One region of the Bacillus paranthracis genome, then DNA from elsewhere that is predicted to be linked to it. Evidence: riboswitches for the same ligand, from Rfam matches in the RefSeq annotation. Region 1 holds a riboswitch; each other region holds the start of a gene.

Region 1 (8,251 bases):
CTTGAGCCATCTCTGCACTTGTTGGAAACTCACTTACCTCTGTAATCTTACCTGTCCATTTCTTCTTATTATTTGCTTTCGCCGTTACAGTAAATGTTTGATCTTTTTGAATTTGTGACTTCTGAAGCTCAGTTAACGTCCCTTGAATTTGGAACGGATCTTTAGAAGCAATTTGTAAGAACGCTTTCCCCTGACCACCTACCGCTTGAGATGAGCTTTGTGCAGCATCTTTATCTAACTTTTGAACAACACCAGCAAAATTACTATAAATCGTAAGTTCTTTCTGTTGCTTTTTTAATTCTTCTGCTTGCAACTTTCCTTTTTCTTTCTCAAGCTCAGTTGTCTTTTGCTGCATTTCTAGTTCATTTAGTTGCTCTTCCAGTGGATTTATGATTTCTGTAGTAGCACCGCTATCTTTTGTCTTCTTAATTTCTTGCTTCAATGAATCTATTTTCTTCTTGCTTTGATTGTATCGCATATCTGCCATCTTTTGATCAAGCTCAGCTTGTTTCATCTTTAAATTAATTTCCTCATTATCATAAGAGAATAACTTCGTACCTTTTTCTACCTCTTGTCCTTCTTTTACCGTAATATCCTTCACTTTTCCTTTAGTCGAATCTGTGTAGAATCCTTCAATATTTCCTGGTTTCACTTGTCCGGAAATTAACTTCGTATTATTAAGTTTACGTTCTGATACCTTTTCGAAACTTACAGTACCTGTCTTAACCTCGCCTTTCTTCGTACTTTGCATGACAAAAATGTTAATAGCTGCAACAATAGCAATTAAAATAATAACACTAACAATAATCCTTTTCTTCTTATTTGAAGTATGGACTTGATTTTGTAACATAACTTATCTCCTTTACAATAATTTATTTTTAATTTGTATAGTAATTAAATACTATAACAAAATTTGTAAAATAACATAATAAGATAACCATTCCTAATTTCTTACTTATCGTATTAATAATGCGGTTGAAAAGAAATTTCATTCAACTAGAATAGGAAATTTATATTATTTTCTTTCAAACTGATCTAGCGTAATTAAATTGCTTTCTCAGTAAATTAAATAACCAAATATATTTTAATATGAACTTTTTAACTTCGTAAAACTAGTTTTATAAATATGCAAATTTACATATTTATAAAATATTTTTTTATGGTATTATTTTCTAGTACCCGGGGAACAACATAAAAAATAGAATTTGGGATATTTAATTCTTGTATTGTTTTATATAATTAAAAGGATGTAAGGGTTAAATGGATATTTAGGGAGGAAATTTAAATGAAAACAGTAATGATTAGATCACTTATCGGTTGTAGTGCAGCTACTGCATCAACTATTATTGATTATATGGATTGGATTTCTTATGCTTCATTATTAATGTCTCTAACTGGAATTGGTGCTTCTGCATCAGCTGCTGTTTGGGCATATCGTGCTACAATTTTAGGAATGACTAGAATGGGTAAGAGAGCTGCAGCAAACGCACTTTAAAAAGATATTAAGGTGGGGTTGTTTAGCCCCACCCCTAATAAATTTGGACTCCTTTCTTAACAAATAATAAACTTTTAGTTAGGAGAGGAGTCCAAGATGATTAGGAAAATATGAATAATAGAGAAAGTAACAAACGATATGGTATTGCGTCATAAGAAGAATCAATAAATGTTTTTTATAAGAGTGGGGCGTTATTCTTCAAATAGAGTAATAAATATCGTATTACGGCGGAGTAGAAATGTCTAAGAAAAGTATATTCCTTTATATAAAATTAAAATGAACCAATGAATGGAATTTAGATTTAATACAATTAGGCAATGAAATTACTAGATTTGTACCACCAAAATAAAATAATGATAAACTATTAAAAATAAGAAGTAGTGTTCAATTTTAGGGGATGGTCAGTTAACTTTGTTTATTATAAAGGGGATTAAAAATGATCAAATTAAAAAATAAAAGAATAATTAATTTACTATCTTTTTGCCTTCTGGCTTTGGTGCTTTTTGCAAACACATTTTTTTCAATTAAAAACTTTGGCGTGATTGAACAATTTGATATAATCCAAAAAAAATTACCTCTATTTACCAATTCATTTGTTATTGTCTTTTTAACTTCGATACAAGTGATTGTGGGTATTACTGTGGTAATAATAGAAACACTATTTGTTACTTTTATTACAAACTTTATTGCTAATAAAAAATTAAACTTTAGCAACTTTTTATCAGTAATAATTTTTTCAAATATATCTTCTATATTATTAAATATGACGGTTATTTGGATTGTTGGGTTGAATAATTTACAAGACCTTGAATGGCTAGGCTGGTCTCCAGGTTCTCAAATGTTATTATCTGGTTTCGTTTATCTATATTTATCAAATTTAAATGATTCTATCTCAAATAGATTAAAAGTTAAAATAAGTGTAATTATATTCTCAATAACTTATGGTTTGACTTTTATCATTCAAATGCTGATGACTTTTGTGTAATTTAAATAACTTTAGGAAGGTGAGTTAAATGGAAAAAAAATTTAAAACTACAATGAAGATAATATTAGTAATAGCGGTTCTGTCTGGTTTGGTAGCAAGCTTTAGCCTAATAAAAAATATTGTGAAAATATTAGGAAATTGAAGAAGATGAAGTACTTCAAATACAAAAGATTAATGAAAAAAAGAAAAGCATTTGCCAATATAGAGCTTTTATTGGGGGATTTTCTAAATAAGTTTGCTGATGGCGATAAAAAGTTATTGCTAACTTTTTTGTATAACGTAAATGTAGTCATTACTTTCGTTTCGATATTAGCACCAATTTTTGTTTACGAGCTAATTTATTATTTTCGTTCATTTATAAACCCTTTTTATATTGCTACTACTTATTTTTTTGTGACAATGTTAATCACAGATATTAATAATGATGATTATGACCCAGAAGAGATGGAGAATGTTTCTCAGTGGATGTATAGTGCTCAAGAAAATAATTTTAAATTACTTATCATAAAAAAACTATTGTTAACATTTGGATTTAAAATTCTTTTTTATTGTTCTTTTATTATCATTTTTATGAGGGAACTCTATTTTAGTTACACAACAATATTTTTATATGAGTTTTTAGTATTAATAACTGTTTTAATTACTATTATTTTGAAATTCTTATGGAGTAATCATCAGATTGTCTTTTTATTTATAAACGGACCAAATAATACGAAAAAGAAAGAACATATAATAAAAGATCGAAATGATTCACAATTTGATAAGTATCAAATTGCTTTATCTAGATCTTGCCAAAATAGAACTTATTATTTACATATCCTATATACTTATATATTTACAATAGCTTCTCTATGTATAATAGGGATTTTAAATTTTTATTTTAATATTAATAAATTCATTATTATTTCTGTTTATTTAGCTTCTGAAAGCGCTATTATAAGTTTTATATCCCAAGGAATCATAAATAGCTCAAAAATGTTACAGGGATCTAATTTAAGTGATTTTTATTATATAAAGAAGTTTGATCAAAAAAATTATTATAATAATTTACTTTCTAAGTTTCTTTCAAGAAAGCTCATAGCAATCCTGATTGGTTATTATCTTGGTGTAATCATTCTTTACGGATTGTCATTATTTACAGCTATCATTATTGTATGTTCAACAATTATCTACTTCTACTCAATAAAAATCATTACAAAAAGAGTCTATCGCTTTAAAAAATTATCAATAGAAGATATAAAAAACAATTTCTTTTTGTATTTCTTTAATCCTATTGAAGATCTTTTAATTTTAGGCTTGCCTTTTATTACCTGCAGTGTTGTAGCTGTTTATTCAATGAGATTAGGAAATATATATCCTATAATGGTTTTCTTCATTGTATATTCTAGTTATTTATTGTTATATAATTTCCTTACAAAAGAGAGGTAAGACATGCTTGAATTGATAAACATAAAAAAAAAATATGGTGAATCAACTTACATTTTTGATGGAATAAACTTGAAAGTAGACAATATGAGTATTGTAGAATTAGTGGGTAAAAATGGTATAGGTAAATCAACGTTATTGAATATAATTGGTGGAATGACGAAATTTGATGGGGAACTCATACTAAATAAATTTTCAGTAAAGGAAAATTTTAAAGAGTATATTGCAGGTGTCTCATTAATTGGTAATACACCTTTCTTATACGATTATTTAACACCCTCTGAAACAATAGATATGGTACTATCTTTCCTAAATAGAGAAAGATTAGATTCATCTTTAGAACATCTCATTCAAGAGATTGGACTCGATAAATATCAAAATACTTATACACGTGAATTATCATTAGGAACTAGACAAAAACTATCATTAATACTAGCTCTTCTAACTTCGCCTAATTTAATTCTCCTTGATGAACCTTTTGTTAATTTTGACATTAGGTCGAGGAAAGTTACTCTAGATTATCTGAAGGATTATATAATTCAACATAAAGCAATTTTAATTTATGCAACTCATTCAACAGATACTGATGTAGCGAATTTTTCAGATAAAAAAATAATTTTAAAAAGAGATGAGCAACTCGATAAAGTAGTTCTGGAGAGTGATAATTGTGAAACCTAAATTATTTAGTATTTGTTTTATTGCTTGTTCAGTTATAGGAAGCTCATTTTTCTTTTTGGGTTTTTTACTACTTCCTAATGAACAGTTTAGTCCCAATTTACAGCCTTCTTTCATTACTATTTTTAGTACTAACTTTGAAATCCATTTTACTACAATCATATTTTCCATTATTAGTTTCGGATTTTTTTCTTTGATTTTTCTGTTCCAACAGTTTTTTTCTTTAGGATTTGCTTTTCATAGTTTGGTAGAAAAAACTTCCTTAAAAACAGCATATTCTTATTTTGCAGGTCATGGAATAGTTGAAATCATAAATATGTTTTTCACTGCAGCAATAGGTTTATTTGTAGCAGTATGCATTGTTAACATGATTAGAAAGAAAGAACTTAATAAGAATTCATTTATCTTATTAGGAAAAAATCTTTTAGTGCTATTAATTATAGATTTACTACTTTTATTAGTTGCCGCATTATTAGAAACATATTTATCTCCGTCATTAGTCGACAAAAGTTATATAATTTAATTACTCAGCCACCCTTTGGTGGCTTTTTTATTTTACTAGCTTCGTATGTTGTTTTTTGTAAATATTGATGGTATCGAATCAGGAAGGTGGTAATATCATTAAAAGAAAAGTTATTTTAAATGCGTATAAAAAAAGCCATAAGGCTGTTATTGCTTTATTTTAATAAATTTTTTACAAATCAGAAATTACACAAAAATACAGAATACCCCAAATTTGTGGAGAGGCTTATCTTAATTAATTGCACTTTATCGTTGATTTCCCTAAGTCTAAATTGTCTCATATAACTTATTTCAAATGCTAAAATGAAGAGTGGCCTCAAAAGTAGTAATCCTTGCATTGATCCTATGTGTAACACACCAAGGAGTATATTATCTTTTGGCGGTCGTAAAAATGAAGCAAACTCTAATAATTAAACGTATCGGCAAAGGATTTTGACGGGATCACTTGCTTGTAGAATAGATAAATTCATTTAAATAGTTTTAAAGTATATACGAATTAATATTTCTTTAATTATATATTGAATCAAATTAGCTATATCACTTGGATTAAATTAGAATATAAAGTGCTTTATATTATCTTCCTTTTTCTTAGTACTATGTACAATTATAAAAAAGTAAATAGCCTTTATTAAACAAAGGATTAGGTATGTTCTAGGATTTTTGTACAGGCATATTTTATAGAGATAACCCAGCGTCTGTCGCTACAATAATTTCATTTACATCTTTTCTAAGTAGCTGACTTTTTACAGCATTAAATTGTTTCCCTGTTTGTTTAATAACTGTTAATTTCAAACGCTCAGGTAGCATCGGTAAATCTTCTAAATTCCACTTTTTATATTTCACATCGTAGCTTTCTGGATCTGCTAATGTAACGAGATGACCTAAAGCCCAAGTTACAATATATTTACTACCTTCAAGGTAGCCGTTTCCCTTTTTATCGCACTTCAGTACACGTGCAATATCTCGTGCAACGGAAGGCTTTTCAGCGATTACAACGCTTTTTGACATATTTAAAACATCCTTTCAAATTTCCATACGTTAACTATAGCATACATCTTCTTGAGATTCAGTTTCGCTCCAGATTTGAACGTTTTTTAATGGGATAACATCTGTTTGAAAGTGAATGATCGTGACAGAACATAATATGCACCATGATGAGACTGTGAGAAATAGATAGTTATTATGCGTATTGTTTTATTAGTTGCTTCTATATTAAATAGAAAAGTAAAGAACTTGTTATTTTACTAGAATAAGAGTAGACTTTGAAGTAGAAGAATACTAAACACATGGGAGTTTGTGGATACAAACTGAGAGTATGACTAGTCCGTCATTGACCATTTGAACCTGTTGGATAATGCCAGCGTAGGGAGAGTGTAAAAGCACATGTTCAGGCACTTTGCGTACGCGCAAAGTGCCTTTTTGTGTATCTCCCATAACTATAGTTAGGAGATGAGAAGGATGAATAGGAAAGAAATTAGTAAAGTAGTGGATTTGGTGAGAGAATCTAATCCGCTCGTTCATAATATTACAAATGTTGTTGTAACAAATTTTACAGCTAACGGTTTGTTAGCGTTAGGGGCATCGCCTGTAATGGCGTATGCAAAAGAAGAAGTGGCAGAAATGGCTAGCATTGCTGGAGCGTTAGTATTAAATATGGGAACACTTCGTCCGGAAGAAGTAGAAGCAATGTTACTTGCCGGTAAATCAGCAAATGTGAACAATGTACCAGTACTGTTTGATCCAGTTGGTGCAGGAGCAACATCGTATCGAACAGAAGTTGCGAGACATATTCCGGCTGAAATTGAATTAGCGATTATTCGCGGAAATGCAGCTGAAATAGCGAACGTTATTAATGAGAGATGGGAAATTAAAGGGGTAGACGCTGGTGCTGGAAATGGTAATGTCGTAAGTATTGCAAAGCAGGCAGCGGATGAATTGAATACAGTTGCGGTAATTACTGGGAAAGAAGATGTTGTTACAGATGGGCAGCGAACGATTGTTATTCGAAATGGCCATCCTATTTTAACGAAAGTTACGGGAACTGGTTGTTTACTAACTTCTGTAATAGGAGCATTTGTAGCGGTAGAAAAGGATTATGTAAAGGCAGCGGTAGCGGCATTAACGTTTTATGGGGTAGCGGCAGAACTGGCAGCCGCTAAGACAGTGGAAAAAGGACCTGGTAGTTTTCAAATTGAATTTTTGAATCAGTTAGCGAATACGACTTCAGGTGATATAGAGAAGTATGGGGAAATTGAGGTTATATAGTAAGGAGGGAAAATAAATGTCACGTATTTCAAAGTCAGAAATGTCTAGGTTGTTATCCGTATATTTTATTATGGGAAGTAACAATTGTACGAAGGATCCACTGCAAGTATTGAGAGAGGCACTTGAAGGTGGTATAACAATTTTTCAATTTCGTGAAAAGGGGGAAGGCGCTTTAACGGAAGAGAAACGCATTTGTTTTGCAAAAGAACTACAAGCAATTTGTAAGGAGTACGGTGTACCGTTCATTGTAAATGATGATGTGGAACTAGCTCTCGAGTTAGATGCAGATGGCGTGCATGTTGGGCAAGATGATGAAGGAATTACCTCTGTTCGTGAAAAAATGGGTGATAAGATTGTTGGTGTATCTACACATACAATTGAAGAAGCACGCTGGGCAATTGAAAATGGGGCTGACTATTTAGGTGTAGGACCTATTTTTCCAACGAGTACGAAAAAAGATACGAAAGCAGTGCAAGGAACGAAAGGTTTAGCTCATTTTAGAGAACAAGGAATTACAATACCGATTGTCGGAATTGGGGGCATTTCAATTGAAAATACCGCTTCGGTTATAGAAGCAGGTGCGGATGGTGTTTCAGTTATTTCAGCGATTAGTTTAGCTGAATCTGCGTATGAAAGTACGAAGAGGCTAGTAGAGGAAGTGAGTAACAGTTTGTAGAAGAAGGCTATGTAGTATTAAAACGCTACATAGCTTTTTATGTTTTGATATCGATAGTTAGAAAAAGGGGGAGGATTGTTTGAAAAGGAAACGGTTTATAGAGTTGCAAAATGAGTTGTTTCGTTTATTCGAAAAAAGAGAATTCGAAGCGATTTATAGATGCATAGATAAAGCAAAAAGGGAGTTTCCTGAAAGAATAGAAAAAACT
Region 2 (8,251 bases), 1.1 Mb from region 1:
AAGAATTATTTGAACTATGTAGGAAGTGCAGAAGGAATTCAGAAGCTAGAGCAAGACTTTTTAAGAGAAAATAATACGTGGATTACGACATTAGATCAAAATGGAAATTTAAAACATGCGGATGATTTTTATTTTGAGGTAACGATAGATCGTAGGCAACAAAAAAGCTTTGGACAACAAATATTTAAAATTCCCTTATACAATCTCGTCAATATAGAAGAGATTGATAATAAATCATCAGATCCATTTTTAGGACAAGAAATTTATTTTTCTGGCGTGAAAAAAGATGATAGTTATATTCCATTCTCTTTCACGTTAGGTAAGCAAAATTTAAGCGGATCTAATAAACCGTTAGAAAAAGCGTTTAAGGAAAAAATGAGTAAATTAGATCAGGAGAAAAAGAAAGTAGCTGAAGAACAAGTTGGTAAGGAAAAGCAGCCGGTCGTTCAGGAGCCAGCTGCCCAAGAACCAGATGTTTACATAAGAGGGCGTGTTACGAAAGTCCAATTTCCCGATGTAAAAGGTCTTGTAAATCCAATTTATAAAAATAGTATATTCTTAGATAACATAAAAGAATTTCAAAAGGATTTATTATTAAAAGAGAGCAAGCACATACAATATGCAATACAAACAATGGACTATGAAAAAAATGATATTAAATATAAATTATTAGTGAAACCAATAAAAGAAAAAGACGGATCCGTAACATATATATATGCGATGGCTTCTTTACAGCCTGTAGATGAAGCTGTACAAATGGTGCAAGATTACTACATTTACATCATTGCATTTGTAGTCGTTCTCATTTTTCTAGCTTCGTTCTATTACTCTAAACAAATCGCAAAGCCGTTATTAAAAATAAATGATACAACGAAGAAAATAGCGCATTTAGATTTCACAGAACAAATACCGATTACTTCAAAAGATGAAATTGGGGATTTATCGAAAAATATTAATGTATTATCCAATAAGCTCCATTCACATATTGGACAGCTAGAACAAGATATTGAAAAGGAAAGAAAATTAGAAAATACGCGGAAAGAATTCATTTCTGGTGTTTCGCATGAACTAAAAACACCGCTGAGTATTATGAAAAGCTGTATTTCTATTTTAAAAGATGGAGTAGCTGAGCATAAAAAGGAGTATTATTTTCAAGCGATGGAACGAGAAGTAGACAAAATGGATACATTAATTTTGGATATGCTGGAGTTAGCTAAATTTGAGTCAGGCACATATAAAATGAAAATGGATTCATTTTATATCGATACAGTAATGGAAGATATATGTGAACAACTTTCTGTAGAAATAGAGAAAAAAGAGCTTCGTGTTCATAAAAATATAGGTCCATTTGAAGTAGTCGCAAATCAAGGCCGGATTGAACAAGTGATCGTGAATTTCATTACGAATGCCATACGTTATACACCAAATAAAGAAGATATTATTATTTCTACAATAGATGAAAAAAATCGTATAAAAGTGTGTATTGAAAATAAAGGTACTCATATTGAAGAAGAACAATTAGATAAAATTTGGGATCGTTTTTATCGCGTGGATGCAGCTCGTCAGCGTTCGCAAGGTGGAACAGGGCTCGGGCTTGCCATTTCAAAGAATATTTTAGAACTGCATGAAGTTGAATATGGAGTAAAGAATACAGAAGATGGTGTATTATTTTATTTCTACTTATTGAAAAAAGCGTAGACAATATGATCTATGCTTTTTTAATTTATTTTCATATTATCTTTACCTAATCTTTATCTTTAATCAGTATAATTTGTTTAGAAAATGAGGTTATGTAAGGAGTAGATGAACCGTGCATAGCAATTGGCTAAGTATAATGGTATTTATTTTCTTTTGTGCATTTATTGTATTTTTAATTGATATTACGATATGAAAAAAGAGCGCTTATTAAGCGCCCTTTTTGTTTGCATTTATTTGATAAGCATTGATGCTCTTGAATAAGCGTGGTGAAGTGAGGAATAAAAATATAAGTAAAACGGTACATAAAATATAAGACCCAATCATTGTACTACCATTTACGATTAATGAATAAAGCACAGCTGATTGACCTTTCGGCGCATATTGTCCCCAGAAAATGATACCGGCAATAAAGTGACAGAAGTAGCGGGCAAAGCTACCAATAAATGTAGCAAGGATAATATAAGCAAGGACTTTCTTTCCTTCGTTTTGTTTTGATGAAGGTTTGTCTTTACGGCTACCTAAACTTGATTGTTCTAAGTTATTTTCATTGGACGTTAAAAGTGCTTTTTGAATTGGACGATAGAATAAGCCAGCAAATCCGATAAAAGCAAAGGCAATGAAGTACTCAATGAATGCTTGAACAGGTGTTAAAATGTAAGCATCTCCCACAACAATTTGTAATAGTCCCCAAACTAAACCACCTAAGAAAGCCGATTTAAAGCCCCAGCGGTATGCAATAATAAAAATAGGAATCATAGCAAATGAAATGGAACCGCCTGTTGGAAGTTTGATTGATAATGGTAAAATGTCGATGACCATGGCGAAGGCTGCAAGAATAGCAGATTCGATCATCGCTTGTAAATTGGTGTTACGCATGTTGTCTCCCCCTAAATCCAAGTTGTACAAAAAAGAATAGATATCATAGGAGGATACGAAATACGTAAATAAAAAAAGAGGTATGTATTTCGGACGTTTGCACAATCCCTGCGTTAGCATTAACTAACAGGTTCGAAGGGTCGGAACGAAGTGTTCCCTCTCAGCGGCATGGCTCCCCCTGTGATAACGAGATTCTTTATTTGCTACTGTTTATTGTAAGCGAAATGGATGAGAATGGCAAACGAATACAGTATGACAATAATTGAAATAGAATTGTAGTGAAATGTTAATAAATATGAAGCAAAAGGGTATAGTACAAGAGAAATAGAGTATGCTATAATTTTTTTGAAAATAATTATCATTCTCTTCTGAGGGGGAAGGTTATGAGCTTAGTAGATATTAAAATTGGAGAGAAAGTGTTAGTAAAAAGTATTCAGTCTTTAGATCAGCTATTAAAGCGTAGACTAGCTGCTTTCGGTCTTGCTGAAGGAAGCGAACTTCGCCTGAAACAGAAGGCGATGTTTAAAGGTCCTTGTACATTGGAGTGTCGTGGACAGTTAATTAGTATTCGTCATTGTGACGCGAAAATGATAAAGGTGGAATTAGCGTGAATAAGGTAGCTTTGCTAGGGAATCCGAATACGGGGAAAACATCATTATTTAATGCACTTACTGGTTCTTATGAGTATGTAGGAAACTGGAGTGGTGTAACAGTAGAAAAGAAGGTTGGTAAATTAAAAGATAAGCAAGGAACATTAATTGATTTACCAGGCGTCTATGATTTAAATCCAGTTTCACGTGATGAAGGTGTTGTAACAAACTTTCTATTAACAGAAGAATTTCAGCATATGTTAAATATTGTGGATTCTTCGCAGTTCGAACGAAATATGCATTTAACGTTGCAATTACTTGAATTTGGTAAGCCGGTCTCAATTGGTTTAAATATGATTGATGTGGCGAAGCAAAGAGGAATTGTCATTGATGTAAAACGATTATCAGAACTATTAGGTGTAACAGTCGTTCCTGTCGTTGCAAGAAGTGGAAAAGGCTGTGAAGAATTACTTGCGACTCTTAAAGAAAATGACAAAAACGAGAAAAAGCCATTTCTTATTTCATATGGTGTACGAATGGATGAAGGAATTGGAGAAGTAATTTCTCTTTTAGAGACAGCGAATTATGAGCATCCGAGATGGTTAGCTCTTCAATTTTTAAGTAATAACGAAGTAGTAGAAAAAGAAATGAAAGCATTACCAATCTATAAGGAACTCATAGCCATTCGATCTCGCTTAGAAGAAAAACTTGATTGTACGTTGGAAGAGCACATTTACAAGACTCGTGAAGCGTATATTGAAAAGTTAAAAACAAATGTTATGAAGCATGAGAAAGAAGGAAAAATTCCTTTTTCGGAAAAAATTGATAGATTAATTACACATAAAATTTTAGGACTTCCAATCTTTTTAGCAGTTATGTTTTTTATTTTTCAGGTTACGTTTACGTGGATTGGGACACCGTTATCTGATATGTTAGATGAGTTTTTTGCTGGACAGCTTACGGATTGGGTGACAGCTGGACTTACAAGTGTTGGGGCTTCTGATTTTATTCAAGCACTCATTACAGAAGGTATTATTGCTGGTGTTGGTGCTGTATTAGTATTCGTTCCACAAATCTTTGCACTATTCTTTTTCATTTCATTATTAGAAGACTCAGGATATATGGCGCGAATTGCAGTTGTTATGGATAGAGTTATGGAGTTCTTCGGTTTAAACGGAAAAGCGTTTATTCCGATGATTATCGGTTTTGGATGTAATGTTCCAGGTATTATGGCAGCGAGAACGATTGAACAAGAAAAAGAACGTTTACTTACAGTTCTTGTAACACCATTTATGTCTTGTTCGGCACGTTTACCTGTATATGCGTTATTTGCGGGAGTATTCTTCCCTCATAGTCAGGCAACTGTTGTGTTCTCCCTATATGTTGCAGGGATTGTCCTTGCGTTATTAGTTACAAAAATTATGTCTCTTACCATTTTAAAAGCGGAAAAATCTATTTTCGTTATTGAGCTACCTCCTTACCGCGTGCCACAAGCGAAAACGTTATGGTTAAGTACGTGGGAGAAAGGAAAAGGATTTGTTCGTAAAGCAGGTACATTTATCTTTGGTGGTTCTGTTGTCATTTGGTTATTAAACTATGCAGGTCCATCAGGATTTGGTGTTGATATGGGAGACAGTTACTTAGCAATGATTGGTGGATTTATCGCACCACTATTTGCACCACTTGGTTTTGGAACGTGGCAAGCTGCGGCATCCCTTTTAACAGGATTTTTAGCGAAGGAAGTTGTCGTTTCTACAATGGCCATTATTTATGCGGTGAAAGAAGATGTGCTTGGAAATGTAATGGGAGCACATTATACAGCATTATCAGCTTATGCATTTATGTTCTTTATTTTATTATATGTTCCGTGTTTAGCGACGGTAGCTGTTATTAAACGTGAAACAGGATCAGCGAAATGGACGATTTTCTCAGTCGTGTATCCACTCGTAGTTGCTTATGTATTAACGCTCATTATATACCAAGTTGGATCCCTACTCGGATTCTAGAAGGAGATGTATTGTGATGATGGTCAATATTATAATTGGAGCTATCATTTTTGGTTATGCAGCATACACGTTAGTTAATTTTGTAAAGAGAAGTAAAAAAGGAAAATGCGCGGCATGTTCTTTAAATAAGTCGTGTCAGTCGAATACTTGTAGTCCGGATATGGAGCAAATTGCTCATAAATAGAAAAAAGCTTTTCGAATTTGAATTGAACCCAAAAAGTTAGACAAATATATTAAGCAGCTAGCTACTAAGGATTGAACTCTGTATTGCACAGGGGGCAATCCTTTTAGTTTTGCTTTAATTCTTTTATGATTGTAGTAATAAATATAAGTTTCTAGTTCTTGCTTAAATTGTTCCATTTACTGCTTGTATTTTATCCTTTGAAGAAAATTTAGCCATAAAAAATGCACCTCCAATTGTTAATTATGTGTCTAACAATTGGGGGGCACTTCATTTCGTGAAGCTTTTTTGTTTTACTTTTTAATTTTTACAAGTTGTGATGATTCTACACCATTCTTTCCAGGGAACTCTTTACTTGGATCTTTATCGAATTTTAATACACCTACAGATTTTTCTTCACCTTTTACATTTCCGTAAGTTGCATCATCAACAATTGCGAACATGTCGGCATATGCACGGCCACTGCCGATAATTGTGTTGCCTTCATATTTTAATTTTGCTCCATCAAGTGTAGCATTTTCTACTTTTTCTTTAGCAAATAATACACCTTGCTCTGCTGTTACAGCTGGTAATTTATCAAGTGGTTTCGTATCGTCTTTTTCATCCACTTTGTTAAGCAATTCTTTTTTTACAAGTTCTTCACCAGTTTTCTTATCCATGACAAGAACTTTTTTACCTTCTAATGTTGTCATTTTCATTTTATAGAAGTCTTTTTCTTTCACTTCTTTTTTGTTTTTATCTGCAATTTGTGTTACTTGATCTTCTGTTCCGTACAGTACAAAACCGTTTGCTTTCTCTCCTAATAAAGAACAACCTGATAATGCTCCAAGTGAAATTGCTGCTGCTAATCCGATTCCTACTAATTTTTTCATGATGATTTCTCCTTTTATCTGTTTTATAGTAAATACAATTTTTGTATTAGTTTTGAAATGATGAGAAGCTTGTTTTGTTGCTTCTGGTATTAGTGTATAAGAAATAGGGAGACGCAACTATCGAGTTAGCTTACAGTAACATTACACTTATGTAATTTAGTGAAATTGCACAAAAGTAAGTTAATTTTAAAGAGGGATAATGAGAATATATTAGAAATACAATATTATATATAGAATGTCATATTATAATGGATGTATTTTGGAAATAACATGTAAGGACATATTAGTTTTGTTATAATAAACACATGGGCTGTAAAAATGAATATTCTTTACTGTAAAGGGAGATTTTTCAGTTTTCCAAGTAGTGAATTTGAAATATGAGGTATATCATAGGAGGAATTTAGATGTCTGTATTTAAACGATTAAGAGATTTAACAATGTCGAACGTATATTCATTAATTGAAAAAGCGGAAGATCCAGTTAAGATGACGGATCAATATTTACGCGATATGCAAGCGGATGTACAAGAAGCTGAGAAAAGTGTAGCCGCTCAAATTGCACTTGAGAAGAAATTCAAAATCTTATTTGAAGAGCAAGAAGCGCTTGTGAAAAAACGTGAAGAGCAAGCTCATATGGCTGTTCAAGCTAACAACTTAGATCTTGCGCGCCGTGCATTAGAAGAAAAACAAAATGCAGAGCAAAAGATGAATGAGTATAAAGCAAGCTATGAGCAAAATAAAGTTGCTGCTGATAATCTGCGCCTGAAGCTAGAAGAAATGCGTAAGCAATTAACTGAGCTGAAAAATAAACGTGAGACACTTGTAGCACGTGTAAATGCGGCGAAAGCACAAAAGAATATTAATCAGGCGATGTCTGGATTTGATTCAAACTCAGCGAAAGCTGGTTTAAGCCGTATGGAAGAGAAAGCTCTTCAATTAGAGGCTGAAGCAGAAGCAAGCGGTGAAGTGTACAAGAAAGAAAAATCACTAGATGATGAATTCGCAAGCTTAAACAAAAATTCTGCTGTTGACGATGAATTAGCTCGTATTATGAAGCAGTATGAGAAATAATATAGAATAGAGACAAATGAACCGACATGTCTAAACAAATTCATGTCGGTTTTCTATTACCCCGCATTAACGGGCAGTAAGACTCCCACCTCTACTTTTTGTGAAAGCAGAGAGGTGGGGGGAGATCTACTGCCCGTAAATGCCCGATTGGTTCAACTAATAATCAGCGGGGAATGAACACCTCCCCACTGATTAAAGTTTCACTTTATATTTAGAGGAGGTTTTGCAATGACATGGACAAATGTATTAGCCATGCTTGTATGGACTGGAGCGAGTGCAGTACTTTTATTTGCAATTATGTGGGTTGATTCAATTTTTACTAAATACAATGACTTAAAAGAAATAAAAAATGGGAATACAGCTGTAACAACTCGTTTCGTTATGAAATTATTCGCACAAGGGTACATTTTATCTCAATCGATAACGAAAGCAAATGACTTATGGCAAGCGCTACTTGCATCAGCAGTTTCTTTCGTTATTTTATTAGTGGTAGAAATGTTTATCGAATTTGTGTTAAAGAAAATGGCTGGTTTAGATTTAGAAGAAGGTACGAAAGAAGGCAGTGTTGCGCACGCGATGTTGGCCGGATCATTACATATTGTGGGTGCACTTATTTTAGGTGCTTGTTTATAAAGAGAGAAGGAGGGGTAGCTCATGAGTTTATTTAAACGAATTAAAAATATAATGAAAAGCCCAGAACCGCCGAAACCAGAGAAAAGTTTGTTAACGTTAGCTCCTGGCGATATGGTTGAAGTTTCATTAGTCATGTATGAATTAATTGGGAAAACGAGTATGCATTCTCGTAAAGAAATTGTTTTAACACTGCAAGACGGGAAAGATATTCGTTATTTAAAAATTGAAGATCGTGAAAATACGTATTACAAATTATATACACCAATTGATGGTCGTTTAGATTCGATTGATGAAATTCCGACGACAATTGAGATGGATGATACAG
Region 3 (8,251 bases), 340 kb from region 1:
CTTGTTCAATAATAAAGCTCAAATTCAATGGATTTACAATACCAAGTCCTGATCCAATTGGAGATGCTCCTGGCATAATCGCATGCACGCCAAGTTCTTGTAATTTACGTGCTAATACAACATCATCAGATGTGTACGGAAGTACGATAAATCCTTCTTCTAGTAACATTTCAGATGCCTTTAACGTCTCTACCGGATCAGGTAATAACGTTCTATCATCACCAATAACTTCTACCTTTATCATGTCGCAAAGCCCTGAAGCTTTTGCTAATTTTGCAATACGAACAGCTTCTTCAGCATTTTTTGCTCCGGCTGTATTCGGTAATAACGTATATTTTTTTACATCAAGTCTCTCTAATAAATTAGGCTGCTTTGCATCAAATATATCCATACGACGTACTGCGAACGTTAAAATTTCTGCCTCAGATACATCAATTGCCTTTTGCTGCACATCAAAATCAGGGAATTTTCCTGTTCCTAATAAAAGTCTAGAATGAAATGAAAATGGTCCAATGTTTAACATAATCAACCGCCTCCTACGAAAGTTACAATCTCAATTTGGTCTCCATCAAAAACAGATGTATCTGTATGATCATCTTTTTGTAAAATATCTTTATTACGCTCTACTACAACAATTCTGTTATCTAACTCTAAATGTGTAAGTAGCTCAGCTACTGTTTTCACACTCTCTGGCACTTCAATTTGATTACCATTAATTTTTAAATTCAAACTTTCATCCCCTTTCTAAACTGTTTTAGAAAGCAATGAATCTAGCAAGTGATTCTCCTGCTTTCCTTCTATTAAATCAGCCATATATTGACCAGAAACAGGACTTAATAAAATGCCGTTTCGATAATGGCCTGTGCAAGCATATAAACCTTTTATTTCTTCATGCTCTCCCATATAAGGAGCTTCATGATTCGACTGTGGTCTTAATCCTGCCCATGCGCTTTCCCATTCCGCTTCTTTTAATGCTGGCAATATTGTATACGCGCGCTCTAATATAGAAGTAATACTCTCTGGTTGCACAGTTTTATTGAATGTACGGGGCTTCATCGTTGCTCCAATTACGTAACGTCCGCCGCGCTTTGGTGCAATGTAAAATCTTTCTTGGAAAATAGGCGCCTTTAAAAGTGGTTTTCTACTTCTGACCGCTACTACTTCTCCTTTAACTGGATATGTACCCCATTCGCGGTGAAAATAACCTAGTAACTTTGTGCTCCATGAGCCACCCGCAATAACAACTTTTTCGCAAGTGATCATACCTTCGCTTGTCACAATTCCAGTCACTTTATTATTTTCAATACGGATATCAAATACTTCTGTTTGCTCATATATATCAGCACCCGAGAATGATGCGGAATGTGCGAATGCTTTCGTAAGCTCTGGTGCAATAACATGACCATCTTTCGGATAATATACAGCCCCTATAATTGACTCAGATAGATACGGCTCTTTCTCTCGCAAACGATCTCCCGCTAGGAAATAAGAATCTTCACCGGTTTTCTGCTGCCAATCCATAATGTGAAGAATTCTTTCCTTCTCATCTTCATTTTGAGCAATGCGATAAATGCCTTTCTCTTCATACCCAATATCGATGCCTGTTTTTTCGCGTAAAACTTCTGCAAGTTGTGGAAATATAGCACGGCTTTCTCTCGCAAGTTCAAATAGCGGGTCATATTCATCCCATTCTGCCTGCACCCCAAGTAAACCAGCGGCTGCTTTCGAGGCTTCAGATGCAATCTGTTGCTTCTCTACAATCGCTACTTTATGGCCTCTTTCTGCTAGAAAATGTGCAACTGAACTACCAATTACACCACCGCCAATTATCGCTACATCATACTTCTTACACATGTTTTTCCGCCCACTTTCTTATTGATTCCTTATAAGATTTCGCTTTGCTATACGGGTTACTACTACTTATAATCCCAGACATAACAGCAATACCACTGACGCCGTTAGTAAGAACATCTCCAGTGTTTTCCGGAGTGATTCCTCCAATTGCTGTAATCGGTATGGATAAACACCTTGCAATGTCTGAAATTTCTTCAACCCCTCTCGCTGGCACACCTTTTTTACAATCTGTCGGAAATACATGACCATAGACGAGTGAATCCGCGCCATTCTTAAATGCATCAATCGCCTCTTCTAAAGAATGCACAGAATAACCGACATGCAAATAAGAAAACTTTTCTTTCACTGACCTTACATCTGCGCTTCGATATCCTAGCTGCACGCGCGGAATATTTAATAAAATAGCAATATCAATTCGATCATTTATCACTATTTTCGATGCTGGAAAGCCCTTCTTCAAAAGACTTTCCACACCTTCATACAATTCCTTCGTACTTTTCTCACGCTCACGAATATGCAAATAATCAATTTCACTTTCAATTTGCATCGCTACATTCACTAACTCTTCGAATGACATGTGACCATTTGAGATTACATGAAGCTCATTTTTCATATTCATTCGCCTACTTTAAAATGTTTTCGAATAACTCATCGGCCGGAACGATTTCTTTCGTCATTCCTTTATCTTTCAACCATTTATTTTGTTTCTCCCATGACTCTTTTGAATCTGATAAAAATGGCTCATCTTTCGTTTCCATCTTCTCTAATAAAATTTTCATACTTTCCTTTTCAACTTCTGGCACAAGTGGGAAGTTTTCTTTTTCTTGATGATTTAATAAAATATTCAATGCTTCATCTGGGTTTTTCTTCATAAAATCATAGCCTTTTTTCGTACCACGCAAGAAAGCTTGCAAAGCTTCTTTATCTTTTTTCAATGTTTTATCACCTGTTACAAATACGAGCTCATGATAATTCGGTACACCATAATCTGCTGGATTAAAGTATGCTGGTTCATGACCTTCATGACGCATAACAGGTACTTCGTGGTTAATATATGCTCCTGTTACCGCATCCACTTTTTTCGTAATTAATGCTGGTACTAAATCAAAACCAACATCGACTACTTTCACTGTATCTGGATTACCACCAGCTTCTTTTACCATCGTTTTTAAATACATCTCACTTAAAGGTGTTCCAGAATACCCAACTGTTTTACCCTCTAAATCTTTTGGCGATTGAATGCCTGCAGACTTCAGCGATACAACATGATTTAATGGTGAACGTACGACAGCTCCAATTGATTTCACTGGAATTTGTTCATTTGCTTTTGCCATGACAACATCTGGCTGATAATATAAGCCAACTGTTACTTTTCCTGCAGCTGCTAACGTTAATGGGTCAGTCGGATTAGAAGGGAATTTAATATTTACCTTTACTCCTTCTTCTTTAAAGTAACCTTTTTCAATTGCCGCATAAATAAAGCTATGTACCGCATTTGGGTACCAATCAAGCATGACCGTTATTTCTTTCTCTTTTTTATTCTTATCTGATGCTGAATTACTCGAACATCCAGCAATCATTGCAACTAATAATGTAAGCACAAAGATGCGTTTTAAAAATTTCATGAATGCTTCCTCCAACTAATGAATTTCTTTTCTAATACCGAAATAAGTACGACGAAGAAAATAGCTAATAACGATAACAATACAATGGGTGCAAATACACCTGCCCCGTCTAATTGCGTCATCATTCTCTTACTGAAATATCCTAGCCCCGCTTGTGCACCGAGCCATTCACCAATTGCCGCCCCAATTACACTAAGCGGTACTGCAATTTTTAAAGCTGAGAAAAAATAAGGAAGTGCAGACGGCAATTTTAATTTAAGAAAAACATCTTTTTTCGTTGCCCCATACGTAACTAAAAGCTCTTCCCATTCTTTTTTCGTACTGCGCAGTCCATCATACGTATTAACTGCAATTGGGAAAAACGTAATTAAAACCGTAACAACAACCTTACTCCAGATCGTATATCCAAACCATAAAACGAAAAGCGGAGCAAGCGCTGTAATAGGAATCGTTTGTGAGGCAACTAATAATGGATAAAATGCTCTCTCCATCCAATTACTCGCATTCATTAACATCGCTAGCCCTACCCCAAGTACGATAGAAATAGCCACCCCTATTAAAACGACATATAATGTTGCTGGCAAATGAACCATAAATAATATGTCTTTTAGTTTCCATATCTTCATTACAATTGCAGACGGTGACGGTAAAATGTACATTTCATCTACAATTCTTGCGCCTACTTCCCAAAGAGCAAGTAAAATACTAGAAAGTGTAAGAGCAGGTAATAGCTCCTTCAACCGGTTCATCATACGAGTACCTGCCTTTGCAACATACTAAGAAGCTCATCTTTCAGCGCTAATACTTCCGGTTTATATAAATCTTTTCTTGTCCGATTATGATCAAGCGGTACAATCCTCTCGGTTAAAGTAGTTATCGGTTGCTGCTCTACCACTAAAATTCGATTAGAAAGAAACAATGCTTCTTCCACATCATGAGTGATAAATAAAATTGTTTTTTCCCACTCTTTCCATTGTTCAAACAACCATTCCTGCAAAGATGCCTTCGTTAAAGCATCCAACGCGCTAAACGGTTCATCTAAGAGCAATATCTCTCCGCCTGTTAATAAAGTTCGAATGAAAGATACGCGTTGCCTCATACCACCAGATAAATCTTTCGGATATTTTGTCTCATATCCTTGTAAACCAAATTTGTGTAACAGTTCCTTTGCCTTTATTTGTGCTTCTTTCTTCTGTACACCTTGGCACTCTAGCGGCAGGGCCGCATTCTCAATAATCGTTCTCCATGGCAGGAGCATATCTTTTTGGGGCATATACCCTACAGGATGGCTCTTTGTTTCTGTTAGTTCTATCTGTCCTGTACTCGCTTCTTCTAAACCTGTAATAAGGCGAAATAAAGTACTTTTCCCGCATCCACTCGGTCCGATAATGCTTACAAACTCTTTATCTTGTATAGAAGCATTTAATTCATTAATGATTGGCTTCTCATCATAATGAAAAGAAACATTATGAAACTGTAGTATGTTCTTGCTCCTCAAATCCCCACATCTCCTTACGGTAGGACATATCCCAGAATAAATATTCAAATCGACTGGAATATAGGAAAATCTCCTCTAATCGATCTAGCTCTTTTTCAGACTTTCCAACTGCCATTTCATTTAATAAATCGATTAACCAAACACAAAGGTTGCCATATTCTTCAGAGCTATAGCCTTGAATCCACTCACCAAAGAACTCATGATCTCTTGCTCCAGGAATATCATTTAAACGCTTTCCAATCTCCCAGTAGCTCCACATACATGGAAGAAGTGCTGCTATTAATTCCGCAAGTGTGCCATTTTGAGATACAGACATCATGTAATTTGTATAAGCTAAATTTTTAGCAGATGGCTTTGCAGACTCTATCTCCTCTATAGAAATTCCAAGTCTTTTTGCATACTGTTTATGAATTGTCATTTCTCCGTTTAATATCCCATCAATTTGTTCAGCAAATTTCCCCATAACTTGTGGATTTGTTGCCTTTACAACACCGATCGCATATAACTTTGCATAATCTAACAAGTATAAATAATCTTGAATAATATAATACTGAAACTTATCTTTTTCTAACGTACCATCCCCCATACCTACAACAAATGGATGATTATGACTCATCTCCCAAACTGGTTGTACAGTTTCTAATAATCTATCGCAAAATTTCATTTCTCTATCCCCTTTCAATTTATATATCTAAATAAAAAACCACTTCTAAATAAGAAGTGGTTACAGCAAATAAAATTATAATTTATTCGTTGCTCCACTTCCCTTCGCTAGTATTATCTAGATCAGGTCTGTAAGGGTTAAGGATTATTCCTCTCTCAGCACAACAAGCACCCCTAGTGGTTTCAATATGAAATTTTCAAATAAAAAAGCCCCGTTTCTATACGCAAAGAAACGGGGACTCATTATTAGTGTCCGAATTGCTTCCCTACGCTAGCATAATCTAGATCAGGTAATAAAAAGGATCAAAGACTTAAGGTCTTACTCTCAGCTGGCAACACCAGCTCTCCTAGCAAACTATAAAATTATCACTGTCAGTATAACACCGTAATAAGACATCATCAACTGTTTTAATTTTCTCAATTGTCAACAAAATAACAAAACCATATAACACTTATATTCTATCTTAGAAATTATTATCCTAATAAATTGGATAAAAAGGAATCATTATCCTCAAAAAATTTATTTTTATATTGATTTCATATTACATTTATGTGAATACACCCACTATATTATATCTTTATACTATAATAAAATTACAACTATACAACTAGAGGAGGTCTCTATTATATGAATATGAAAGCTACTGCTTTAACAGCAACTACTGTCGCAATTGCTTCTTTACTTCCTTCTATGGGAGAAACAAATGTACAAACAGCCAACGCTGAACAATTATCTAATGTGAAAACTGGATATGTCAAAGTCGATCAAGTAGCCTTACATACAAAAGATAACGCAAATAGCTCATCAATTGATACAATTCGCTTTAATACGAAAGTGAATATACTTGAAACAACTAATGGCTGGTATAAAGTATCTGTTAATAATAAAGTAGGTTACGTACAAAAAGATTCTATTCTACTAAAAAACAAACTTCAATCTAATAATCAATATATCGTCAATGCCAATGCATTAAACGTTCGTTCTGAACCTAATTTAGAATCTTCAATTTTAGATGTATTACCAAATGGGAAATTCATTACTATTCAAGAAGAACAAGGTGAATGGTATAAAATTTTACATAATGGCAAAACAGGTTACGTACAAAAGGCATTCGTATCTAATGGTTCACAGCCTTTAGTAAAAGGCATCACAGTTCAAAATAATACGAAATACACAGTTGCAACACCTAAACTTAATGTGCGTAGCAACGCTAGTACAAGTAGCGCACTACTTGGTTCATTACAAAATGGTACACAATTACAAGTAGTGGAAACTGTAGGAACTTGGTATAAAATTCGTTTTGGCACAGGATACGGATATGTGGCAAAGCATTATGTAGTGCAAAATCAAACGCAATCACAAGCTCAAACGACTCAACCTACTTCCATTCCAGCCGTTTTCAAATTCCCTACTCAAGGAAAAATTAGCTCAACATTTGATATGCGCTGGGAACAAATGCATTATGGTATAGATATCGCAGCTCAGGGTAATGTCTCTATCCAGGCTGCTGCGGCAGGTAAAGTCGTGAAATCATATTATTCAGCTAGCTATGGCAATGTTGTGTTCATCGCCCATCAAATAAACGGGAAATTATATACAACAGTCTATGCTCACATGAAAGATCGCACTGTACAAGCTGGTGATCAAGTACAAGCTGGACAATTAGTAGGTCATATGGGAAACACAGGTCATTCATACGGGCAACATCTTCATTTTGAATTACACAATGGAGAATGGAATTTTGAAAAAACAAATGCAGTAAACCCACTGCCATATTTAGTTAGGTAAATTGTATGCCACGCAATATCAATATACCTCTCTTAATTGAATACTTAGCCTTTTTAGGCCTAATCTGTTGCTTAGTAATTTATAATACAAATACTGTATTTTTATCTATTATCATTGCTTTTGTTGCTTTAGAAATTATGATGGAAGCTTTTCAAGTTCAACTAAAACAAAAAATTGCCCATATTTATAATGCCATTTTTCTATTAAGTGCTTTAATAACAAATATTATTAGTAATAGTTTTTATTTATCTACCGTATTTCCCGTATTTTTTATGGCTGTTTTATTATTCATAGCTAGATACATTCATGTCCCTAATAACAAAAAACACGAACAAGAAGCTTAGAAAGAGGAGACACTGTGTACCAATCTTTCAAAGATAATCCGATAAAATATATATTGAATTTATATAAAAAAACAAATACTTTTTTTGGTATACAAGGAAGCTATACGGCACAATTTCTCCTTTATGGAATGTTATTTCTCGTCTTAATTACATTCTCCTTGCTTTACTAATAAAAAAAGGATCTCACAATTGAGATCCTTTTTAATTTATATAGAAAGTGCTCTTTATCCACAAGCATATTTTTCATAAATAAAGCTAAGATTATATTTTTTCTCTAAGCTCATTCTTTGTTCATCATCACACCAATAGAACAGAATATCATGAATCGTTGCATAACGCTTATTTTTAAGAAACAGTTTAAAGAAAGATGGTAAACAGTCATGTAATTGTATAAATATATAATTGCGTAATATTTCTTCTTTATATTTAATGCCCTTACAAATATACAATAATTCTTCACAATAATATGCATGTTGTG
Region 4 (8,251 bases), 750 kb from region 1:
TCGTTTCCACATCTCCCACAATCCACACAATAATCGGGAATAAGATAGGGGCAAATAATACACTAAAGTATGATAAAGCTGCTAATATTTTGTTTCCGTTCATATATATCACCTCATAAATAATATCCGTTGTTATACCTTTATTATGCAGGAAAGGTAGCGAGCCTTCTATCGATGAACATGACAAGAACATGACGATTTTGTAAGATTTTTTCGTTAAATAATAAAATTTTCAAAAAAATCTTTTTAAATGGAAATTGTTATGGTACAGTATAAAAGAAAGTTGTTGAAAACGTTTTCTTAAACGTTTTTTTATTTTTAGGTTTAAAGGTATGATGACCTGATAGTCTATTGATGAGGTTATTCTACTTAAAAGGGGATTCTTTAGGGGGAGAGAACAATGAATACATGGACACAAGTTTATGATCCGTTCGGAAACATTTGGATTTCGGCGGCGGTCGCACTTATTCCGATTATCTTTTTTTTCTTAGCTTTAGCAGTTTTCCGTATGAAGGGGTATGTGGCAGGGTTTATTACGGTTGTACTTACAATTTTAGTAGCGCTGTTCGCTTATAAGATGCCGTTCACGATGGCGATGGCAGCAACAGGATACGGTTTCTTATACGGATTATGGCCAATCGCTTGGATCATCGTTATGTCGGTATTTTTATATAAAATTTCTGTGAAAACAGGTCAATTCGATGTGATTCGTGCATCTGTATTATCTATTACAAATGATCACCGTTTACTCGTTATTTTAATCGGATTTTCATTCGGAGCATTTTTAGAAGGAGCAGCAGGATTTGGGGCACCGGTAGCGATCACGGCGGCGCTCCTTGCAGGTCTTGGGTTAAATCCTTTATATGCAGCTGGTCTTTGTTTAATCGCAAATACTGCACCAGTAGCGTTCGGAGCGATGGGAATTCCGATTACAGTTGCTGGACAAGTAACAGGTATTGATCCACATAAAATTGGACAAATGGCTGGACATCAATTACCATTCTTATCATTATTTGTTCCATTCTTTATCGTATTTTTAATGGACGGGTTGAAAGGGGTAAGACAAACGTGGCCTGCTTTACTTGTAGCGGGTAGTTCGTTTGCCATTACGCAGTTCATAACAGCGACATTTTTAGGACCAGAACTTCCGGATATTACGTCGGCACTTGTAAGTTTAGTTAGTTTAGCGCTGTTCTTAAAAGTATGGCAACCGAAAGAAATTTATCAATCTGGGCAAGCAAATAGAGAAGCAGCTGCAACAACAGCGGCATCGATGCCGAAATTAACGTTAGGAAAAGTAGTAAAGGCATGGTCTCCATTTATCGTATTAACGGTTATGGTAGTGGTTTGGAGCCAAAGTTTCTTTAAAGCATTATTTGTTCCAGGAGGCGCGTTAGAAAGCCTTGTATTTAAGTTTGAAATTCCAGGCTTGCACAATTTAGTAATGAAAGCAGAGCCTATTGTAAATAAAGCGACGCCTTACGAGGCAATTTTGAAGTTTGATGTATTATCAGCAACGGGAACAGCAATTTTAATTGCTTGTCTCATTTCCATGTTTATTTTGAAAATGAGTGTAAAAGATGCAGTGGTAACATTTAAAGAAACTTTAAGTGAACTTAAAATGCCAATTCTATCTATTGGATTCGTATTAGGATTTGCATTTATCGCAAACTATTCTGGTCTATCTTCTACACTAGCGTTAGCACTAGCAGGAACTGGCGGACTATTCCCGTTCTTCTCACCATTCTTAGGATGGATTGGTGTATTCTTAACAGGGTCTGATACGTCAGCGAATGCATTATTCTCAAATTTACAAGCAATTACAGCGCAGCAAGTCGGTGTATCTGAAGTACTCCTCGTTGCAGCAAATACAACGGGCGGTGTAACTGGAAAAATGATTTCTCCACAATCGATTGCAATTGCTTGTGCAGCAGTTGGACTTGCGGGGAAAGAATCAGATTTATTCCGCTTTACAGTGAAGCATAGTTTATTCTTCGTAATTATTGTTGGTATTATGACGTATGTACAGGCATATTATTTAACGTGGATGATTCCATAAACAACAAAAGAAATAAACTTTGCATTTTTCAGATTATCGTGTATGATGAGAAAGTATTGAAAATTAAATCAGTGATAAACTAGGGGTGCCTAACGTATGCGTAGGCTGAGAGAGAAGCGCGTGAACTTCTTAACCCTTTGGACCTGATCTGGCTCGTACCAGCGTAGGGAAGTTAACGGCTTTACATAATGATGTCTTTTATGAGCCAGGTCCTTATTTTTTTATGGACCTGGCTCTTTTTATTTTGGCATACGCTGGCCATATCTCGTCCTTGTCACGTACAGGGGGGCAACAAAGGTTATGAAACAGTCTGTTTCAGCTGAGCAAATTGAATTGAAATCGAGTTTACCAGGAAGTAAGAAAGTGTATGTGGATGGACCACGAGAAGGTATGAAGGTGCCGATGCGTGAGATTGAACAAAGCGATACAAATGGCGTCCCGAATCCGCCAATTCGTGTGTATGATACGAGCGGTCCTTATACGGATCCCGCGTATAAAGTGGAGCTGGAAAAGGGGATTCCAACGCCGCGCCACTCTTGGATCCTAGAGCGCGGAGATGTAGAGGCATACGAAGGGCGCGAAGTAAAACCAGAGGATGACGGTGTGAAGGTGGCTTCGAAACATACACCTGTTTTCCCGCAGATGGATCGCAAACCGCTTAGAGCGAAGCAAGGTGCAAATGTTACGCAAATGCATTATGCACGTAATGGCATCATTACGTCTGAGATGGAATATGTTGCGATTCGTGAAGGAGTAGAGCCGGAGTTTGTTCGTAAGGAAATTGCGGAAGGTCGCGCTATTTTACCAGCAAATATTAACCATCCGGAAGCAGAGCCGATGATTATTGGACGTAATTTCCACGTGAAGGTGAATGCAAATATCGGAAACTCTGCTGTATCTTCTTCTATCGCGGAAGAAGTAGAGAAGATGACATGGGCTACTCGCTGGGGTGCAGATACGATTATGGATTTATCTACAGGTAAAAACATTCATACGACGCGTGAGTGGATTATTCGTAACGCGCCTGTACCAGTTGGAACTGTACCGATCTATCAAGCTCTTGAAAAAGTAAACGGAATTGCAGAAGATTTAACGTGGGAAGTGTATCGTGATACGTTAATTGAGCAAGCGGAGCAAGGCGTAGATTACTTTACGATTCACGCTGGTGTATTACTTCGTTACATTCCAATTACTGCAAAGCGTACGACAGGTATCGTTTCGCGCGGTGGTTCGATTATGGCGCAGTGGTGTTTATTCCATCATAAAGAAAACTTCCTATACACTCATTTTGAAGAGATTTGTGAAATTATGAAGCAGTATGATGTTTCGTTCTCTCTTGGAGATGGATTACGCCCAGGTTCAATTGCAGATGCAAATGACGAAGCACAGTTCTCTGAGCTTGAAACACTTGGTGAATTAACGAAGATCGCTTGGAAACATGATGTGCAAGTGATGATTGAAGGGCCTGGGCATGTACCGATGCATTTAATTAAAGAAAATATGGAGAAAGAGCTTGATATTTGTCAGGGCGCGCCATTCTATACACTTGGACCGTTAACGACAGATATTGCACCAGGTTATGACCATATTACATCCGCAATAGGAGCTGCGATGATTGGCTGGTTTGGGACGGCGATGCTTTGTTATGTAACGCCGAAAGAACATTTAGGTTTACCGAATAAAGATGATGTACGCGAAGGTGTTATTACGTACAAAATCGCTGCGCATGCGGCCGATCTGGCGAAAGGGCACAAAACGGCTCATCAGCGCGATGATGCACTTTCAAAAGCTCGCTTTGAATTCCGTTGGCGCGATCAATTTAATTTATCTTTAGATCCTGAACGTGCGATGGAATATCACGATGAAACATTGCCGGCAGAAGGCGCAAAAACAGCTCATTTCTGTTCCATGTGTGGACCGAAGTTTTGTAGTATGAGAATTTCACATGATATTCGTGAATACGCGAAAGAAAATGATTTAGAAACGACAGAAGCAATTGAAAAGGGAATGAAAGAGAAAGCGAAAGAATTTAAAGACACTGGTAGTCATTTATACCAATAACACGTTACACCTCTTTACTTGATTGATCACACTGTAGTACCTAACTTAAATATAGAAGAAGCCCGCTTTGCTAAGACGGTAGCAAAGCGGGCTTCTGTTGTTTATCCCGCTATTTGTGGGAAGTAAGACCCCCGCCTCAAAATTCAGCGGAAGCAAAGAAGTTAGGTGGGGGGCAACTGCCCGTAAAAGCCCGATTGGTTAGGGCTGATAATCAGTGGGGGATGAACAAAACCCCCACTGATTAAAGTTTCACTTTATAAGGCGAAGAAGAGATGTACCCAATAGAATAAGAGGAATAATGTAACGACTGTTGTGAGTGGAATAACGATAAGGGATACACTTAAATAGTCTTTCCATTTTACTTTAATTTTGTTTTGTTTCAGGATATACATCCAAATGAGAGAAGCTAGCGTACCGATTGGTAATAATAGTGAACCGATGTCACTACCAATGATATTTGCGAGATAGATAGTTTTTAATGTGACTGGATCTAATCCCATTTCTGTTAACGTAATGGTACCAATCATAAGTGCAGGGTGATTATTGAAGACATTGGAGAGGAGAGAAACGAGTCCACCCATTGCAAAGCTAGCATAAAGCAGATGTTGACTTACAACTGGTTCAAGCCATTGGACAAGCGCTGCTGTTAATCCTGCGTTGTGGAGCCCGTAAATAATGACATACATAGAGAAAGCAAAAATCAAAATGTGCCAAGGTGTCTTTTTCAAAATGTCGACAGGGTTCGTTCGTAAGTAGTACCATCTCCAAATGAGAAGAACGAGTGAACCGAGTACGGCAACAATCTCGATTGGGATGGATAAGAAGGATGCAACGAATAGAAGACAGCGCATAAGGAAGACGAAGCCTAATACTTTTAGCATGAACTTTGTCCGTTTTTGTTTCGTATCAACTGAATTTTTTCCTTTTAACGGATGAAAGTTTTTCGTGAAGAATATTTCTTCAATATCATATGAAGAAACAGGCAATTTTTTCGGAAGTTTTTTCTTCAAAACCGTATACATAAGCCATGACATAAACAATAGTCCTAATGTTGCAGGTACAAACATCATAGCAGTATGCATATAAAGAGTCATATTCACGATATTTAATGCGATTAAGTTTACGATATTACTTACACCAATTGGTGCACTAGATGCAGTAGCGATTAAAGCACCGCTTAATAAATAAGGGATTTGTTGATGCGGTTTTAATTGAAGATTTTTTAGGAGAAGAATTAAGATTGGCGTTGTAATTAAAATACTACCGTCGTTATTAAATAAAAGAGTCATAAGAAAACATAATAATTGAATATACCAGTATAAGCGGCGCCCGGAGCCTTTTGCTAAGTTTGCAAGTTTCGCTGCGGACCAGTGGAAGAATCCGAAGCTTTCTAATATAACCGCCATAACGATGGTCGCTAATATTGTTATGGAGGCACCGCCAATTTTACTAATAATGTCCATGACGTCTGGTTTTGATACAAGTCCAGTAATCAGGATAATGCCAGCGCCAATTGCTGCCGGCCACGCCTCATTTAAACCACGAGGTCGCCAAAAGATAACAATCATTGTTAAGAAGAATACAATAATAGTAATCCATATTTCAATGCTCATATTTTACCTACCTTTCTACTTTTCCTTAAAGTAATGTAGCTTGTCTTAAGGTTTGTATTGGTAGTATATTCAGCAAAAAATAAGAAGAACTAGACGTATACCGGAGTGCAATGAATATGTGTTTTTCAAGTTATGGGACAAGTATCTCTCTTAGTGAAATAACTATTGTGAGAGGAGTCTAGAAATTAATGGGGCAGTAAGATAGTAAATAAAATTTATATAGGTGATTATGGAGATATATCAGCGATTTTTAAATTATATCGACTTATCGACAAAACATGACAAAAGGAGCCCATCCCAAAATACCTTTTGGAACAGGCCCTACAATATTATTTTTCCTTCAAAAAAGTTCGATCCTTCAAGAATAAATTCCAGAAGAAAATAAATCCTGGTAATAAAATTGCAATCCCAATTGCATATAGAATAAGCAATGCATAGAATGTTTCGACCGTTGTAAAGCTTGTAAATACAGTTACATCAGGATAAATAATATACGGTAAATGCGCAACGCCGTAAGCATAACTTGCAAATGCATATTGAGCGACGACTGCTAAAACGGCAATGCGAGGGTATCCTAGTGTGTCATACTTCTTGTTTGTCCACCAAAGAGAAGAGTATCCGATAATGAATAAAACGATAGAAACTGTAAACCATGTGAATTGCTTTATTAGCCCTTGCATAAGCCAGTGTGTTTCCGGATCCATTACAACGAGGGCAATAATCGCCGTAACGAGCGTTGCAGGACCAAGGATAATCGCGTTTCTTCTATAAATTCTATATGCATCTTCTGAACCTTGTTCTCTCGCAAAATCAGCAAGAAAGAGAGAGGAAAGAAATAGTTCCGAAGTTAGTCCAAAGAGCATATAACAATAAATAACAGGACTAGAAAGAAGTTTTCCATATAGGAGTACTTCTTTTCCTTCAGACATTGTAATATAGGCACCTTCTGTAACTGGTAAAACGGTAATTAATAGAGCTGGAATTAAGAGCCCTGTAATACCTGAAATGATACGAAGAAGGTGTTGGTACTTCGGCAGAGAATAAGCAAATACCATAAATGTACTGCGAATTGCCACGAGTACTAAAATTAACATAACGGGCACGAACATTACTGTCGCAAGAGTAAAGGCTGCTTTCGGAAAGAAGCCAAGAAATGCGACAACGACAAAGACGAGAAACGTATTTGTTACTTCCCAAGTCGGTGATAAGTATCGGTTGGCAAGCTTGGCAGCGAGCGTTGGATGTTTTGCGTATACCATGCCCCAAAAACCTGCTCCAAAATCGATGGATCCTAATATACTGTATACGAAAATAAGGGCCCATAAGATGATGATTGCAATACTTTCCTCATGCACGAGAATCGCCTCCTTCGTGATGTAAATCATTTGTAAGCGGATGTTTCTTAAAGAATGTCCGTAGCACAAAGACTGTTAAAATACCGAGTCCAATATATAAAATGATGAATAGAATAAATAAAGGACCGACAAAATCAGCGCGTGTAGAAGCGTCGACTGTACGTTGCATACCGTAAATGGTCCACGGTTGACGACCGCTACAGCTGAAAATCCATCCGAATTCAATGCCAAGCATCATAACTGGTCCACATGCGGCAGCTCCCCAAAGAAGCCACTTCGGTAGTTCGGCCCCTTTTTTTCGGTAAACAAAGTACCAATATAAGAGGGCAATTGCTGCAACTGCAAAGGTAAAGGCAGCAGTGCCAACCATTAAATTGAACAATGTATGTGTGTAAAATGGTGGCCATGTTTCTTGTGGAAATTCATTTAGACCTTTTACGACGGTGTTAGGGTCTAGTCCCACTAGTAGGCTAAGCATGTTCGGAATTTCTAGTGCATAGTTTAGTTCAAGTGTGTTAGGATCTACAACTCCGCCGATGGATAACGGTGCATGTGATGTCGTTTCAAATAAAGCTTCAGCAGATGCCAGTTTTTCAGGGGAATGCTTATGTAAGGCAATTGCCGATTCGTGTCCCGAAAGCCACATCGTAGCACCTGTAATAAATGTTACGACGAGTCCTAATAGTAGCCCTTTTTTATGATACGCCACTTCACGTTTACTTAAATTCCTCTTTAATAATTTAAATCCAGCGATAGAGGCAATGACGGCAGCTCCAGTTGCATAGGCTGTAATCACAACGTGGAATGCGCTTGTGCCAAAACTCGGATTAAAGAAAGCTTTCCACGGATCAACGTTAAAAACTGATCCATCTGGTCCCATTGAAAAGCCCGCGGGTGTATTCATCCATGTATTTGCCGATGTAATAAGCACGGCGGATGCCGTGGCACCAATCATGACGAAGAATAGCGAGATTAATCTCATGAATGGAGGTAGTTTGTCAGCTGCATATACATAAATGGACATGAACAAAGCCTCTAAAAAGAAGGCGAAAATCTCAATTTGAAAGGGAACAGAAATAACCTGCCCAACAATTTTGGCAAAACCAGGCCAAAGCAGTGAGATTTGCACACCAACGATTGTTCCAGTTGGAATTGCTACACCG

Evidence for each region. Region 1 has a riboswitch for thiamine pyrophosphate ahead of thiM (hydroxyethylthiazole kinase). Riboswitches for the same ligand answer to the same signal wherever they lie in the genome.
Region 2: it holds a riboswitch for thiamine pyrophosphate, as region 1 does, so the genes downstream of both, thiT (energy-coupled thiamine transporter ThiT) here and thiM (hydroxyethylthiazole kinase) in region 1, are expected to answer to the same signal.
Region 3: it holds a riboswitch for thiamine pyrophosphate, as region 1 does, so the genes downstream of both, tenA (thiaminase II) here and thiM (hydroxyethylthiazole kinase) in region 1, are expected to answer to the same signal.
Region 4: it holds a riboswitch for thiamine pyrophosphate, as region 1 does, so the genes downstream of both, thiC (phosphomethylpyrimidine synthase ThiC) here and thiM (hydroxyethylthiazole kinase) in region 1, are expected to answer to the same signal.

What each region holds. Positions count from the first base shown of each region.
Region 1 is NZ_CP101135.1:448,679-456,929, forward strand. It holds gene NLJ82_RS02280 (efflux RND transporter periplasmic adaptor subunit) at 1-850, opposite strand, end outside; gene NLJ82_RS02285 (hypothetical protein) at 1,286-1,495, shown strand; gene NLJ82_RS02290 (hypothetical protein) at 1,932-2,480, shown strand; gene NLJ82_RS02295 (hypothetical protein) at 2,628-3,908, shown strand; gene NLJ82_RS02300 (ABC transporter ATP-binding protein) at 3,912-4,583, shown strand; gene NLJ82_RS02305 (stage II sporulation protein M) at 4,573-5,103, shown strand; partial or broken gene NLJ82_RS02310 (toprim domain-containing protein) at 5,790-6,110, opposite strand; TPP riboswitch at 6,379-6,488, shown strand; gene thiM (hydroxyethylthiazole kinase) at 6,561-7,367, shown strand; gene thiE (thiamine phosphate synthase) at 7,384-8,043, shown strand; gene NLJ82_RS02325 (alpha/beta hydrolase) at 8,123-8,251, shown strand, end outside.
Region 2 is NZ_CP101135.1:4,548,960-4,557,210, reverse strand. It holds gene NLJ82_RS23625 (sensor histidine kinase) at 1-1,698, shown strand, start outside; gene thiT (energy-coupled thiamine transporter ThiT) at 1,906-2,574, opposite strand; TPP riboswitch at 2,662-2,763, opposite strand; gene NLJ82_RS23615 (FeoA family protein) at 2,958-3,185, shown strand; gene feoB (ferrous iron transport protein B) at 3,182-5,170, shown strand; gene NLJ82_RS23605 (FeoB-associated Cys-rich membrane protein) at 5,187-5,354, shown strand; partial or broken gene NLJ82_RS23600 (IS3 family transposase) at 5,411-5,530, opposite strand; gene NLJ82_RS23595 (lipoprotein BA_5634 family protein) at 5,645-6,223, opposite strand; gene NLJ82_RS23590 (PspA/IM30 family protein) at 6,628-7,293, shown strand; gene NLJ82_RS23585 (DUF350 domain-containing protein) at 7,522-7,926, shown strand; gene NLJ82_RS23580 (DUF4178 domain-containing protein) at 7,948-8,251, shown strand, end outside.
Region 3 is NZ_CP101135.1:784,894-793,144, reverse strand. It holds gene thiG (thiazole synthase) at 1-523, opposite strand, end outside; gene thiS (sulfur carrier protein ThiS) at 526-729, opposite strand; gene thiO (glycine oxidase ThiO) at 745-1,854, opposite strand; gene tenI (thiazole tautomerase TenI) at 1,847-2,467, opposite strand; gene NLJ82_RS03985 (ABC transporter substrate-binding protein) at 2,478-3,479, opposite strand; gene NLJ82_RS03980 (ABC transporter permease) at 3,476-4,228, opposite strand; gene NLJ82_RS03975 (ABC transporter ATP-binding protein) at 4,228-4,977, opposite strand; gene tenA (thiaminase II) at 4,946-5,641, opposite strand; TPP riboswitch at 5,724-5,826, opposite strand; TPP riboswitch at 5,887-5,999, opposite strand; gene NLJ82_RS03965 (SH3 domain-containing protein) at 6,269-7,429, shown strand; gene NLJ82_RS03960 (hypothetical protein) at 7,435-7,773, shown strand; gene NLJ82_RS03955 (DUF3965 domain-containing protein) at 7,998-8,251, opposite strand, start outside.
Region 4 is NZ_CP101135.1:4,946,785-4,955,035, reverse strand. It holds gene NLJ82_RS25745 (magnetosome magnetite crystal formation protein family) at 1-103, opposite strand, end outside; gene lldP (L-lactate permease) at 401-2,059, shown strand; TPP riboswitch at 2,131-2,246, shown strand; gene thiC (phosphomethylpyrimidine synthase ThiC) at 2,360-4,120, shown strand; gene NLJ82_RS25730 (arsenic transporter) at 4,375-5,733, opposite strand; gene NLJ82_RS25725 (cytochrome d ubiquinol oxidase subunit II) at 6,063-7,088, opposite strand; gene cydA (cytochrome ubiquinol oxidase subunit I) at 7,081-8,251, opposite strand, start outside.